Regions from separate parts of the Hungatella sp. L36 genome, predicted to be linked through region 2. Evidence: predicted binding sites of a transcription regulator. Region 2 holds the regulator's gene; each other region holds the start of a gene.
What was found. Region 2 encodes HrcA, which represses chaperone genes, less so after heat shock. Its sites were predicted from a motif close to TGTTAGCACTCNNNNNNNNNGAGTGCTAACA; they were not measured.
Positions count from the first base shown of each region.

Region 1: H8S80_RS13810 (co-chaperone GroES) is a predicted target of HrcA. The motif match lies at 2,593-2,623, and genes of this name have one in related genera.
Region 3: H8S80_RS27155 (Hsp20/alpha crystallin family protein) is a predicted target of HrcA. The motif match lies at 2,746-2,776, and genes of this name have one in related genera.

Region 1 is NZ_JACOPC010000005.1:19,044-23,310, forward strand. Features, by position in the region: gene H8S80_RS13800 (DUF6106 family protein) at 1-229, opposite strand, end outside; gene groL (chaperonin GroEL) at 519-2,138, opposite strand; gene H8S80_RS13810 (co-chaperone GroES) at 2,210-2,500, opposite strand; gene H8S80_RS13815 (hypothetical protein) at 2,765-3,379, shown strand; gene H8S80_RS13820 (PHP domain-containing protein) at 3,595-4,267, opposite strand, start outside.
Region 2 is NZ_JACOPC010000005.1:245,476-249,742, reverse strand. Features, by position in the region: gene H8S80_RS14765 (3D domain-containing protein) at 1-471, opposite strand, end outside; gene H8S80_RS14760 (3D domain-containing protein) at 701-1,504, opposite strand; gene hrcA (heat-inducible transcriptional repressor HrcA) at 1,899-2,948, shown strand; gene grpE (nucleotide exchange factor GrpE) at 3,008-3,628, shown strand; gene dnaK (molecular chaperone DnaK) at 3,767-4,267, shown strand, end outside.
Region 3 is NZ_JACOPC010000015.1:171,441-175,707, reverse strand. Features, by position in the region: gene H8S80_RS27165 (bifunctional diguanylate cyclase/phosphodiesterase) at 1-1,467, shown strand, start outside; gene H8S80_RS27160 (HdeD family acid-resistance protein) at 1,470-2,066, opposite strand; gene H8S80_RS27155 (Hsp20/alpha crystallin family protein) at 2,188-2,616, opposite strand; gene H8S80_RS27150 (3'-5' exonuclease) at 2,932-3,924, shown strand; gene H8S80_RS27145 (response regulator) at 3,921-4,267, opposite strand, start outside.

The DNA.
Region 1 (4,267 bases), 230 kb from region 2:
TCAGCTGATTGCTTACATAGAGGTACTCAAATTCGACTTCGCTGTTGCGGAAGACAAAGTAGGCTGCCGCTGCTGCCGCAAAGAGAACCAGGATTCCGAAAATTCCGAGCAGCGGGGATACAGCAACAAAGAATGCCACCACACATACCAGAACCATCAATACCTTGACAAGCATCATATAAGCTGGTGCTTTTCGTTTTACGAGCCATTCTGCATACATTTCATTCATAGACTGATGTCCTTTCTTCTGTGAAGGGAGATGATATAGTTCACGGTCCGCATCCCCGGAGGGCGATGATCTTACAGGTTGTACTTTCCTGAACAAAGAATCCGGCAAGCCGGACTCGCGCCGGAGCGCGGTCGCTTCAGCGGCCATATTTTCTTAGCGCGTTGTGCATCACCCGGAGGTTTTTTGTATCACAGGATGAACTTTCCTATGAAACAAAATAAAGAGGATCTGCAATGCAAGCACTGCAAACCCTCTTTTCATTACGCATGCGTCGCTTTTGCTTCCGTTATTACATCATATCCATTCCGCCTGGAGCCGGAGCTGCAGGTGTTTTTTCTTTTATATTAGCAACAACGGATTCAGTTGTCAATAAGGTAGATGCAACACTGTTCGCATTCTGTAATGCGCTTCTCGTAACCTTGGTCGGATCCAGGATACCAGCCTCGATCATGTCTACGTATTCTTCCTTATAAGCATCAAAGCCTGTGCCAACCGGAGCCTCTTTTACCTTGCTGATAATAACGGCGCCTTCCAGACCTGCGTTTGCCACAATGTGGTATAACGGAGACTCCAGAGCCTTAAAGATAATCTTTGCACCTGTCTTTTCTTCGCCTTCCAGACTGTCAATCACTTTCTGAACGTCCTTCATAGCGTGGATATAAGCGGAACCGCCGCCGGCGATAACGCCCTCTTCAACGGCTGCTCTTGCTGCGGATAAAGCATCTTCCATACGAAGCTTTGCTTCCTTCATCTCGGTCTCGGTAGCCGCACCTACGCGGATAACAGCGACACCGCCGGATAACTTCGCAAGTCTTTCCTGTAATTTTTCTTTATCAAAATCAGATGTGGTCTCTTCAATCTGACCCTTGATCTGGCCGATTCTTGCTTCGATCTCGTCTCTGCTGCCTTCGCCGTCTACGATAATGGTATTTTCCTTCTGAACCTTAACGGATTTTGCACGTCCAAGCATATCCATTGTGGTGCTCTTTAATTCATAGCCTAACTCTTCGGAAATTACCTTGCCGCCTGTTAAGATAGCGATATCCTGAAGCATCTCTTTTCTTCTGTCGCCGTAGCCAGGAGCCTTAACAGCTACTACATTGAAGGTACCTCTTAATTTGTTTACGATTAATGTGGTCAGAGCCTCGCCCTCGATGTCCTCTGCAATGATTAAGAGTCTTGCGCCGGACTGTACAACCTGCTCTAATAATGGAAGGATCTCCTGAATGTTGGAAATCTTCTTATCTGTAATGAGGATATACGGATCGTCTAAGTTGGCTTCCATCTTCTCCATGTCGGTGCACATATAGGCGGAAACGTATCCTCTGTCAAACTGCATACCTTCTACTAAGTCTAACTCCGTCTTCATGGTCTTGGATTCTTCAATGGTGATGACACCGTTGTTGGAAACCTTCTCCATCGCATCAGCTACCATCTCGCCGACTCCATCGTCTGCTGCGGAGATTGCCGCTACTCTCGCGATAGAAGCTTTGCCCTTAATCGGCTCGCTCATCTTTGCGATTGCTTCTACAGCTGCCTCAGTAGCTTTTCTCATACCCTTTCTTAAAACGATCGGGTTAGCGCCTGCAGCCACGTTCTTCATGCCTTCATTGATCATCGCCTGAGCCAGTACCGTCGCTGTAGTAGTACCATCACCTGCTACGTCGTTGGTCTTTGTCGCAACTTCTTTCACAAGCTGTGCGCCCATGTTCTCATATGGATCTTCCAGCTCGATCTCTTTTGCAATGGTCACACCATCGTTGGTGATCAGCGGAGCGCCAAAGGATTTGTCAAGAACAACGTTTCTTCCTTTCGGTCCCAATGTTACACGAACTGTGTCTGCTAACTGATTTACGCCGGCTTCCAGTGCTTTTCTGGCGTCTACACCATATTTAATCTGCTTTGCCATGATTTCATTCCTCCAGTTTCTTTCTATCTATCGTTTTTGTTATGATTTCGGTATTGCCTTAGGGATACGGTTTATTCGATCACAGCCAGGATATCGTTCTGCTTTACGATAACCAGCTTGTCATTTTCGTTTTCGCCTTCCACTTCGGTTCCTGAATACTTGGAAAAGATTACTTTATCGCCGACCTTTACCTGCATGGTTACTTCCTTGCCATCAACCAGGCCGCCTGGTCCAACTGCGATTACTTCCGCCTGCTGCGGTTTTTCTTTTGCCTGACCCGGTAAAACGATTCCGGATTTCGTCGTTTCCTCTGCAACCAATGGTTTTAATACTACCCTGTCAAATAATGGTACTAATTTCATTGCAATTCCTCCTCATACTGTTTCTATTGATTCTTTCTTTTTGTTTCGCAATGGAAACTTCTTTTATTCACATACTAAGTTATATCACTCATTATTAGCACTGTCAATAGTTGAGTGCTAATTTTATATATTTTTTACAATTTCGTTCCATAACTGAGAGCATTTTCCCGTTCCTACATAGTTTATAGAAATTTTCTTATTATATACCTTTATTTTTTTCTTTATAAGTATTACAATAAGAATCAAATGAAAGGAGTGTTTCACATGGCAAAAAAGGGTAATGGTTTTGGGAAGTTAGTGGCTTTCGCCACCATCGCGGGTGCCGTTGCGGCCGGTATCTCTTATTTTACGAAATATAAATCTTTCCATAAAGAACTGGAAGAAGATTTTCATGATTTTGAAGATGACGGGAATGATGACATTTCCAAGATTGACAGCACAATGAACAGGAACTACGTATCCCTTCACGCAGACAAAGATGAATTCAAGGTAGCCGCCGCCGATATGGCCGACGCAGCCAAGGATGCAGCTTCTGCCGCGAAGAACCTCGTGAAAGACGCAGCCAGCATCGTGAACAGCACGGCCAGGGAAGCCGCTTCCGCAGTTGCCGATACCGCCAAGGATATGCTTGATTCCGCCATGGACCGTTCAGAGGACGACGAGGAGGAAGAAGATATTACCGAAGACGGCGGACTCGACTACGCAGCCGGCGCCACAGAAGGGTTCAAAGAAGAACCGGAGCAGGCCGCAGATACAGAAGATAAAGAAGCAGACTCAGAAGAAGTCGAAGAGATATATGAGGGAACCGGAGATGCATTGAAGAAATTTGCCGCAGAGGAATCCACTACGATTGTGGAAGACACGGCAGACGAACCATAATGAATTAAAATCAGCCAACCGGTAATCAGACGGCGCAGAGTGGTATTCCATTCTGCGCCATTAAATTTACATTTTAAGACTACAATTTAAGTTTACAATTTAAGATTACAATTTAAGTTTACATATTAATAAGAAAGAGTCCCGAAAAGTGAATGCCACTCTCACGATTCCATTTCCAGGAATCCGCCTTCACTCTTCGTAACTCTTTTTATCTGTTATTCCCGCACAAAAATCGGGGAAACCCAGGCGGTGTCTCCATTTCTCAAGTGCACCCGGAGCCGGTAGCAGCTTCCCGCCTCCAGTGTCACCTTCTTTTCATACTTCATCGTATACGCCTCTTCCGGCACTGCCTGGCGGATTCTGGTCTTATAGGCGTTGTGCCAATAGAAATCATCGCGGTAGTGTTCCACATTTCCAAAGACCTCTGCTGCCAGATCCATGCTCTCCTGATACTGGGCAAGAATTCTCGAGGATTTCATCAATTCCTTAAGCGTAAAGCGGTAGACGTAGCGGTCCACCTTCAGCACGATCTCATCCTCCGGCTTTCCCTCCACTTCAAACACAAAACCTTCCTTCACGACCGTACTCGGTCCCATCCAGTGGCCTGTGGTGGTGCTCATATAGGTAGTCATATGGAATTCACAGGATTTCTCCGTCACATTGCAAAGCTCCTGACCAAAGCTGTTAAAGCATTTCTGCACCGAGCAGAGACGGCCCGGAACTTCCAGAGACCCAACCCATGTTTTCATCAGACGGTCCTTATAAAACTTGGGATTCGGCCCCCAGCCAAACTCCACTGCAAACTTATACTTTCTTACGCCGGTATACTCAGTCTCTTCCCAGGTTCCCGCATGAACCGCCATGGTATCCAGAACATTGTTCCGAAGG
Region 2 (4,267 bases):
GCCGGTGGTCTTAAAGACACCGAGGGAGCGGAGCGTTCCTGCGCTTCCGTCAGAGCTCATGACCTGCATATCGCCGACACTGTGTACCTTCGGGCTGGAGAGCTTCATTCCTGATGCGTAGGCTTCAACGAGATAGGAACCGTCTTCATACGATTCCCACGGTACGATCACTTCAAATCCGTAATTGCCGGTTCCGGTGCCTTTCCTGACCAGGTCTTCCCGGTAGTCATCGGCGGGAGCCGTGTACTCGGCCTCTGTCTGTCCTGTCGCCTGATTGGTGACTGTGACCTTGACTTCTACCGCGGAAGCGGGATCGGAGCTGTTCCAGGCCCAGCCCCGGACGCTGTCGCCCTCCACACAATCCAGAACTCCGGGTGTCTGCCCTGCGAGAGCCGGGACGGCGGTACCTAATAAAAATGTCATCATAAGTAAAGTTCCGAAGAACAGTTGATTTCGTTTCAATCGTTTCATGTAATAAATACATCCTTTCTTTTTTACTAGCTGTAACATATTTTAATATATTATAAATATATGTAACAGTTTTGTAATAAATGAGGTACAAGTACACATTTTACACTATTTTCCAGATTTGTCAAGGATATGAATAAAAAAATAGAGACGCCCGATGTTTTATAAGGCGTCTCTATTCGTTCTGATGTGTTGATTGAAAGGTTTTTCTTCTTATATTATAATTCAGGATCTACTCCGCAATTGCCTGAAATACTTCCTGTTTTTTTACTCCATAGTCCAGTGCTTCCTGGTGGCTGGAGAAGTAGAGATCCACGGTGTGGCCGTCCACTCCGCTTCCGATGTCCTCCACCGTATAAACGGTTTCACCGATCATCACCTTTGTTCCAAGGGGAAGTACGGTGATGTCTGCTGATATGGTGTGGTTTGCCTGCGGCACGGTACCGGAATAGGTGAGGCCGCTGCCGCCGGAACATTTACTGCATCCACAGTATCCGGTGGTCTTGAAGATCCCGAGGGACTCTCCCTTTTTATATCCTCCGAAGGTTTCTTCCACCGGTTTCTCCTCTTTTTTCGGAATTCCGGGGCCGATCTCCTCGCTGGTGCTTTCAGTTTTCTTTAAAGCTTCTGGTGCCGGTTTGTATTCCAGGGAGCCGGTAAGAAGTGTTTTCTCATCTCCGGTTACCAGGCAGGCTTCTACTTTATAAGAGGTTCCGCCTATTTCTTCCCAGCTGATCTTATAGTCAAATGCACGGCAGCCGTCTCCATAGGACTTTCCTGCCTCTTCGCTGTAGCTTTCTTCCGGTACTGTGATGACCTTTGCCGCTTTGGCGGCTCCGTCTTTGTAAATATGCAGTTCAACCGCTGCCGTCTCGTCGGATTCCGCGTTGTCCTTCAGCCACCCTGTAATATGGTTTCCATCCACGGCCGTGAGAGCGCCCTTTTCTTCGGCAGCCAGAGCCGTCATGGATAAAAACAGGGTACAGAGGAGCGTCACACACAGCATCAGAAGAAGCTTTCCTGATTTCTTTTTCATGATTTACCTCGCAATATTATGATTTTTCCGTGAAATATGATAGAAAAATGCGTTGTTATGGTGTATCAATTTTCATTATATTACAAAACTGTTAAATGTCAAGGAAATACTGGCAATACGTTTGTAACATTTGTCACAGTTCCCCGCCCCCGCCCCTGCCGCCCTCTGCATCCTGTTCGGTCCCGGCTGGCTCCTGGAACGGCAGCGAACAATTGTCTTACTTCAATAAAATGCTTTATAATTTGTAAAGAAGAAGTTCACAGAAAATTCTCAAAAAATTTTCAATCGAATGTATTGACAAATGAGGGAAAAAAGAATATATTATGAAATGAAGATGTTAGCACTCCCAAACGTTGAGTGCTAACAGGAAGGCTCAGAAAGGAAGTGTGGCGGGTTGAACGATAAGGACCAGTTGGACGGCCGTAAGGTTACGATCTTGAAGGCCATTATTAAAACGTACTTAGAAACCGGCGAACCGGTTGGTTCCAGAACTATTTCCAAGTACACCGATCTGAATTTAAGTTCAGCCACGATCCGGAATGAGATGTCTGATCTGGAGGAGCTGGGATACATTGTACAGCCGCATACGTCGGCCGGGCGGATTCCCTCCGATAAGGGATACCGTTTCTATGTGGATCAGATCATGCAGGAGAAAGAAGAAGAGTTTACTGAAATCAAGGAACTGATGCTAAAGCGTGTGGACCGGGTCGAGCTTCTGCTGAAGCAGATGGCGAGAATCCTGGCGCAGAACACGAATTACGCGGCTTTGATCAGCGCTCCCCAGTATCATAGAAACAAGCTGAAATTCATCCAGCTGTCCAAGGTTGATGATGGAAAGCTTCTGGTGGTCATCGTTGTAGAGGGAAATATGATTAAGAACACCATGATCCCCATCAGCCAGCAGCTAAGCGATGAAGGGCTTTTAAATCTTAACATTCTTCTTAATAATGCCTTAAACGGGCTGACCATAGAGGAAATCAATCTGGACGTGATCAGCAGATTAAAGGAGCAGGCCGGCATACACAGCGAGGTGGTCGACCGGGTTCTCAACGAGGTTGCGGAAGCAATCCGGGCGGACGACGATGATTTGCAGATTTACACCAGCGGCGCCACGAACATTTTCAAGTATCCGGAGTTAAGCGACGGAGAGATGGCGAGCCGTCTGATCGGTACGCTGGAACAGAAAGAACTCCTTCAGGAGCTGGTCGATGATGTGAACAGTTCAGAAAGCAGTTCGGGAATTCAGGTCTATATCGGCGAGGAAGCGCCGGTGCAGACGATGAGGGACTGCAGTATCGTCACAGCGAATTACGAGCTGGGCGAGGGCTTGAGGGGAACGATCGGTATCATCGGTCCAAAGCGTATGGACTATGAAAAGGTTTTGAATACGCTGCGGAATCTCATGACGCAGCTGGATTCGATCCTGAAAAAAGATGAAAGGTGAAGGGAAGAACAGTGAGCAGCGAAGAGACGAGAATAGAAGAGGAACTGGTAGAAGAGGCCATGAAGGCTGAAGACGCCGGTTCCGTTGAAAAGGAAATAGAAAAAGGCGAAAAAGAGGCCGCGGAGACAGAAGCGTGTGCTGAGGACGCCGCTGAGGAAAAAACCGGAGAAGAAGAGCCGGCAGAAGAAAAGCAGGCAGAACCGGAGAAAAAAGGATTTTTTGGAAAGAAGAAAGAGAAGAAAGATCCGAAAGACGCCAAGATAGAGGAACTGACCGACCGTCTGCAGCGGAATATGGCCGAGTTCGATAACTACAGAAAGAGAACAGAAAAAGAAAAATCTGCCATGTTTGAAATCGGCGCCAGAGACATCATTGAAAAGATACTTCCGGTTGTCGACAATTTCGAGAGAGGCCTTGCAGCCGTTCCGGAGGAGGATAAGGGCGCTCCGTTTGCAGAAGGAATGGAAAAAATATATAAACAGCTTATGAAGACGCTGGAGGATGCAGGTGTAAAACCGATCGAAGCGGTGGGTCAGCCATTTGACCCGAATTTCCACAACGCAGTGATGCATATTGATGACGAATCCCTTGGCGAGAATACGATCGCCATGGAACTTCAGAAGGGTTATACCTACCGGGATACCGTGGTGAGACACTCCATGGTTCAGGTAGCCAATTGACTGTGAGCATTTAACGAGGTCTATTCGAGTTTAGTGCGAACGTCGTTCACGAATCTTAGCGAGGTTCTTTCGAGCTTAGATGAGCTGAACATTAAATGATAAAATTGAGAGTAAAGACAATTATAGGAGGAAAAAACTATGGGCAAGATTATTGGTATTGACTTAGGTACTACTAACAGCTGTGTGGCTGTTATGGAAGGTGGAAAACCGGTTGTTATTCCGAACAGTGAGGGTGTAAGAACAACACCATCTATCGTAGCATTTACAAAAAACGGTGAGAGACTGGTAGGTGAGCCTGCAAAGCGTCAGGCGGTTACCAATGCGGACAGAACCATCTCTTCCATTAAGAGACATATGGGTACAGACTACAAGGTAGCGATCGACGGAAAGAATTACACACCGCAGGAAATCTCCGCGATGATTCTGCAGAAGTTAAAAGCAGACGCAGAGGCTTATCTGGGCGAGAAGGTAACAGAGGCCGTTATCACGGTTCCTGCATACTTCAACGACGCACAGCGTCAGGCAACCAAGGACGCAGGCAAGATTGCCGGCCTTGATGTAAAGCGTATTATCAACGAGCCGACGGCAGCAGCGCTGGCATACGGCCTTGACAATGAAAAAGAGCAGAAGATCATGGTA
Region 3 (4,267 bases), on a different contig from region 2:
AATAAAAAACAGCATTTGATCCTGTCGCAGGTGGAAGAACTTAAATGCACGTATCCCAGTGAGTATCAGTTTTTAACGAGACGGAACGCTCACAGTCTGTTTGCCGTACCGTTTGAAGATGAATCTGCATTTTGCGGATATATCGGGGTGGATAATCCGAATATCAACCAGGACACCATACGTTTCCTGGATTCCATCGCCTATAATATTGCAAATGAGATTAAGAAGAGGCGCCTCTATGAACGGCTGGAGTTCGAGGCCGGGCACGATACGCTGAGCGGCCTCTTAAACAGAAGCAGCTTCGTCCGCTACCAGAACGGGGTGCAGAGAAAGTACGGGGAGTCCTGTGGAATGATCACAGCGGACATTAACGGACTGAAACAGCTCAATCAGGATTACGGACATTCCAGGGGAGATGAAACCATCATCACGGTCACTGCGGTCATGCGGACCTGTTTCCCCGATGGGGAGATCTTCCGCCTAAGCGGCGACGAGTTCGTGATCATCGCCATGAACCAGGAGTATGAGGTCTTCATGAAGCATGTCAGGGAGATGGGGATAGAGCTGGATTCGAAGACGCCCAACGGAGTATCCTTGGGTGCCACGTGGGTGGAACACTTAACCGATCTCGATGTGCTTCTGCATCACGCGGAAGAGCTGATGCTGGTGAATAAACAGATTTACTACAAGAACAGTGACGACGTACGCAAACACTATTCGCCGGAAGGGATGAAGCTTTTAGTCCACGATGTGGAGCAGGGATATTACCGTCTCTATCTTCAGCCCAAGTTCGATCCGGAGACGGGAACGGTGCATTCTGTGGAGGCGCTGTCGCGGTATCAGGCGCCGGGCCATGAGCTGCAGTCCCCGGTCAAATTTGTATCGCTGCTGGAAAAGATGAAGCTTATCCGGTATCTCGATTTTTATATGCTGGAGGAGGTGTTCCGGCTTCTCTCCAGGTGGAAAGCGGAAGGCAGGCCCCTGATTCCCGTTTCCGTGAATTTCTCCAGAATTACTCTGCTGGAAAGCGATTTATTCCAGATGCTGACAGAGATTAAGAACAAATATGATGTACCCAGCAGCCTGGTAATGATAGAGATCACGGAGAGTATCGGGGATATCGAACACAAGGTGATAGAGGCTGTCGGATCGAAGCTGCGGAAAGCGGGGTTCCGCATATCGCTGGACGACTTTGGGGCGGATTACGCCAATATGTCCATCCTGTCCATCATGCATTTTGATGAGGTGAAGCTGGATAAGTCGCTGATTGAAAATCTGGTGGGGAATGAAAAGAATCAGATCGTTGTGAAGTGTATCATAGAGATGTGCCGCAGCCTTCATGTGGACTGTGTGGCGGAAGGGGTGGAGACAAAGGAACAGCTGGAGCTCTTAAAGGCCTACGGCTGCACCACCATCCAGGGCTACTATTACAGCAAGCCCGTGGAGGTGGAGCAGTTTTCGGTGTAATATTAAAACCAGAACCAGTCGAAGGAATCCCATTCCTTCTCCAGCTCGGAGATCTGTCTTCCGACCTTTTTAAAGCGGTGTGAGGCTACAAAGTACTGCACCACGTGGAAGACACCCAGTGTAAACAGGATAGCGCCCATCATCATGACCATGGCAGCAGCCGTGGCAAAAGGATTGAAGATAGCCAGAGCGCCTAAGAGGATGGTTAAAACAGCCGTGATTAAGTTAAACCACCAGGAATCCAGGCCAAACTTTTTAAGCTTCACAGAGGTCTTAAGGCCCAAAATTCCATAGACGGCCAGAAAGACGCCGAGGATAAGCGGAAGTATGGAGGTTGCGGCCAGCGGTTTAAAAAGGAAAATGACTCCGAATACGATGGGCAGAACCGCCAGCACACACTGCAGCCAGTAATTGGCAAAGCGGTTTCTGAACCGGGTAACTTCAAACAGTTTTGTGACGCCGTAGACGATGAAACAGACGCCTGTACAGATGCCGGCCGTCGCCAGGGTGGGTCCGGGCAGCAGAAGCAGCAGAAGGCCCAGCAGCGCGGCGCAGATGGATATGACAAGGTATGAGCGTTTCATTTCTTTCCAGATCATAGTAATTCTCCTTTTGTAATTGGACATTGGGATACCGGTGTTTTGTTAAAACAGGGCGGGCCGTCTTCTGCGGCCCGCCCTGTTCCGGGATGGAGGGCTTTTTCGTCCCGGGATTTGCCTGTTATTCGATTAAGATGCGGTGCGTTTCCTCAACCTGTTTCTGGGAGGTCTTCGGAAATTCCAGATGAAGGATACCATCCTCGAAGCGCGCCTTCATATCTTCCTGTTTCACACCCTCGCCGACATAGAAGCTTCTCTGGCACGAACCGCTGTAGCGTTCCTGACGAACGTACTTACCGGTTTTCTCGTCCTTCTCGCTTCGTTCCATACCGCGTTCAGCGGAGATGGTTACATAGCCGTCGCGAAGGTTGACGGTGATCTCGTCTTTCTTAAATCCGGGCAGATCCATATCGAGTTCATAGCCGTTTTCATTCTCTCTGATATCGGTCTTCATCAGATTCTTTTCCCGTTTCCCGAAGATCGGGCTCTTGAAAGCATCTTCCATAAAGTCGTCAAATAAGTTTTCTCCAAAAATACTAGGCATCATCATAAGTCATTCCTCCTAAAATGAATTTCTTATATGTGTTGACACCTTGTCGGCAGCACATATATGGTTAAAAGTCGGCCACCTTTTTCATTGTGGTGCTCCTTTTTGTTACAATTACGTTATAGCACCATTTGTTAGCACTGTCAACAGAAGAGTGCTAATTTTATGCTTTTTTCACAGAAAATTCATATTGTAAATACAATTTAAAGGGCTTGTTCCATAATGACCGTTATTAAGCAAAAAATAATTGTTTGAAATAGGAGGCATGAACTTGTATGAATGGATAAACTATCATATAATAGCACAAAGGAGAATTTTATGAAGAATTATATTGTACTGGATTTGGAATGGAATCAGAGCCCTGACGGAAAAGAGGGGACGATTGACCATTTTCCTTTTGAAATTATAGAAATCGGAGCGGTCCGCCTGGATGAAGCGTTTCAGGAGACCGGGCAGTTTTGCCGTCTGATCCGGCCGCGGGTCTATCCGCAGATGCACTACCGGATCTCCGAGGTAACCCATATGGACATGGCCGAGCTGGAACGCAACGGTGAGACGTTTGTGGCTGTCATCAGGGACTTTCTCCAATGGTGCGGGGACGACTGCGTGTTCTGTACCTGGGGGTCCATGGACTTGACGGAGCTGCAGAGAAACATGGCGTATTACGGCGTGGAGATTCCTTTCGACAAGCCCCTTCTCTATTACGATGTCCAGAAGCTCTACAGCCTTCTTCAGGGAGACGGAAAACAGAAGCAGTCGCTGGATATTACGGCCCGGGAGCTGGGAATCAGGGAAGACCGTCCCTTCCACCGCGCGCTTGACGATGCCCATTACACGGGGCGTGTCATGGCAGCCATGGACTTTGAGCGGGTGATGGAATACTGGTCCACCGATTATTACCGGCTTCCGGAGAGTAAGGAAGAGGAGGTCTACCTCATATTTCCCGGATACTCCAAATATATTTCGAGGACATTTGAGACGAAAGAGGAGGCGATCGCGGACAAGACGGTCACCGATTTAATCTGTTACCGCTGCAACCGTATGCTCAGAAAGAAGGTCCGCTGGTTCTCCGTGAATCAGAAGTTTTACTTTGCCCTGGGCGTCTGCCCGGAGCACGGATACTTAAAGGGGAAGATCCGCATGAAGCGCAGTGACGACGGACGAGTCTACGCCGTAAAGACCATGAAGCTGGTAGACGAGGAGGGGGCACGCCAGATCAGCGAGAAGAAGGAAGAAGCGAAGAAAAAACGCATTGAAAAGACGAAGCACAGAAAACAGAAGACGAATATAAAAATGCGGGGAAGCGATTAATTTTCGCTTTCCCGCATTCTGTATCCAACGCCGATTTCTGTGTAAATATATTGAGGTTCTGCCGGATTGATCTCCAGCTTCCTGCGGATATGAGCCATGTTGACCCGCAGGATCTGATTGTTGCTGTCCGCAAATGGACCCCAGATTCTGCTGATGATGTAATCATAGGTGAGAACTTTCCCGGACTGCTCGGCCAGCAGGGAGACCAGCTTGTACTCAATCTGGGTTAAGTGGACTTCCTTATCCTTCAGCGTGACGAGGCGTTTGTCAAAATCGATAACCAGATCACCGCTGCGGTACGGCGGCTGAACGAGAGTCCCATCCCCGGTGCTGACGGTCGGCT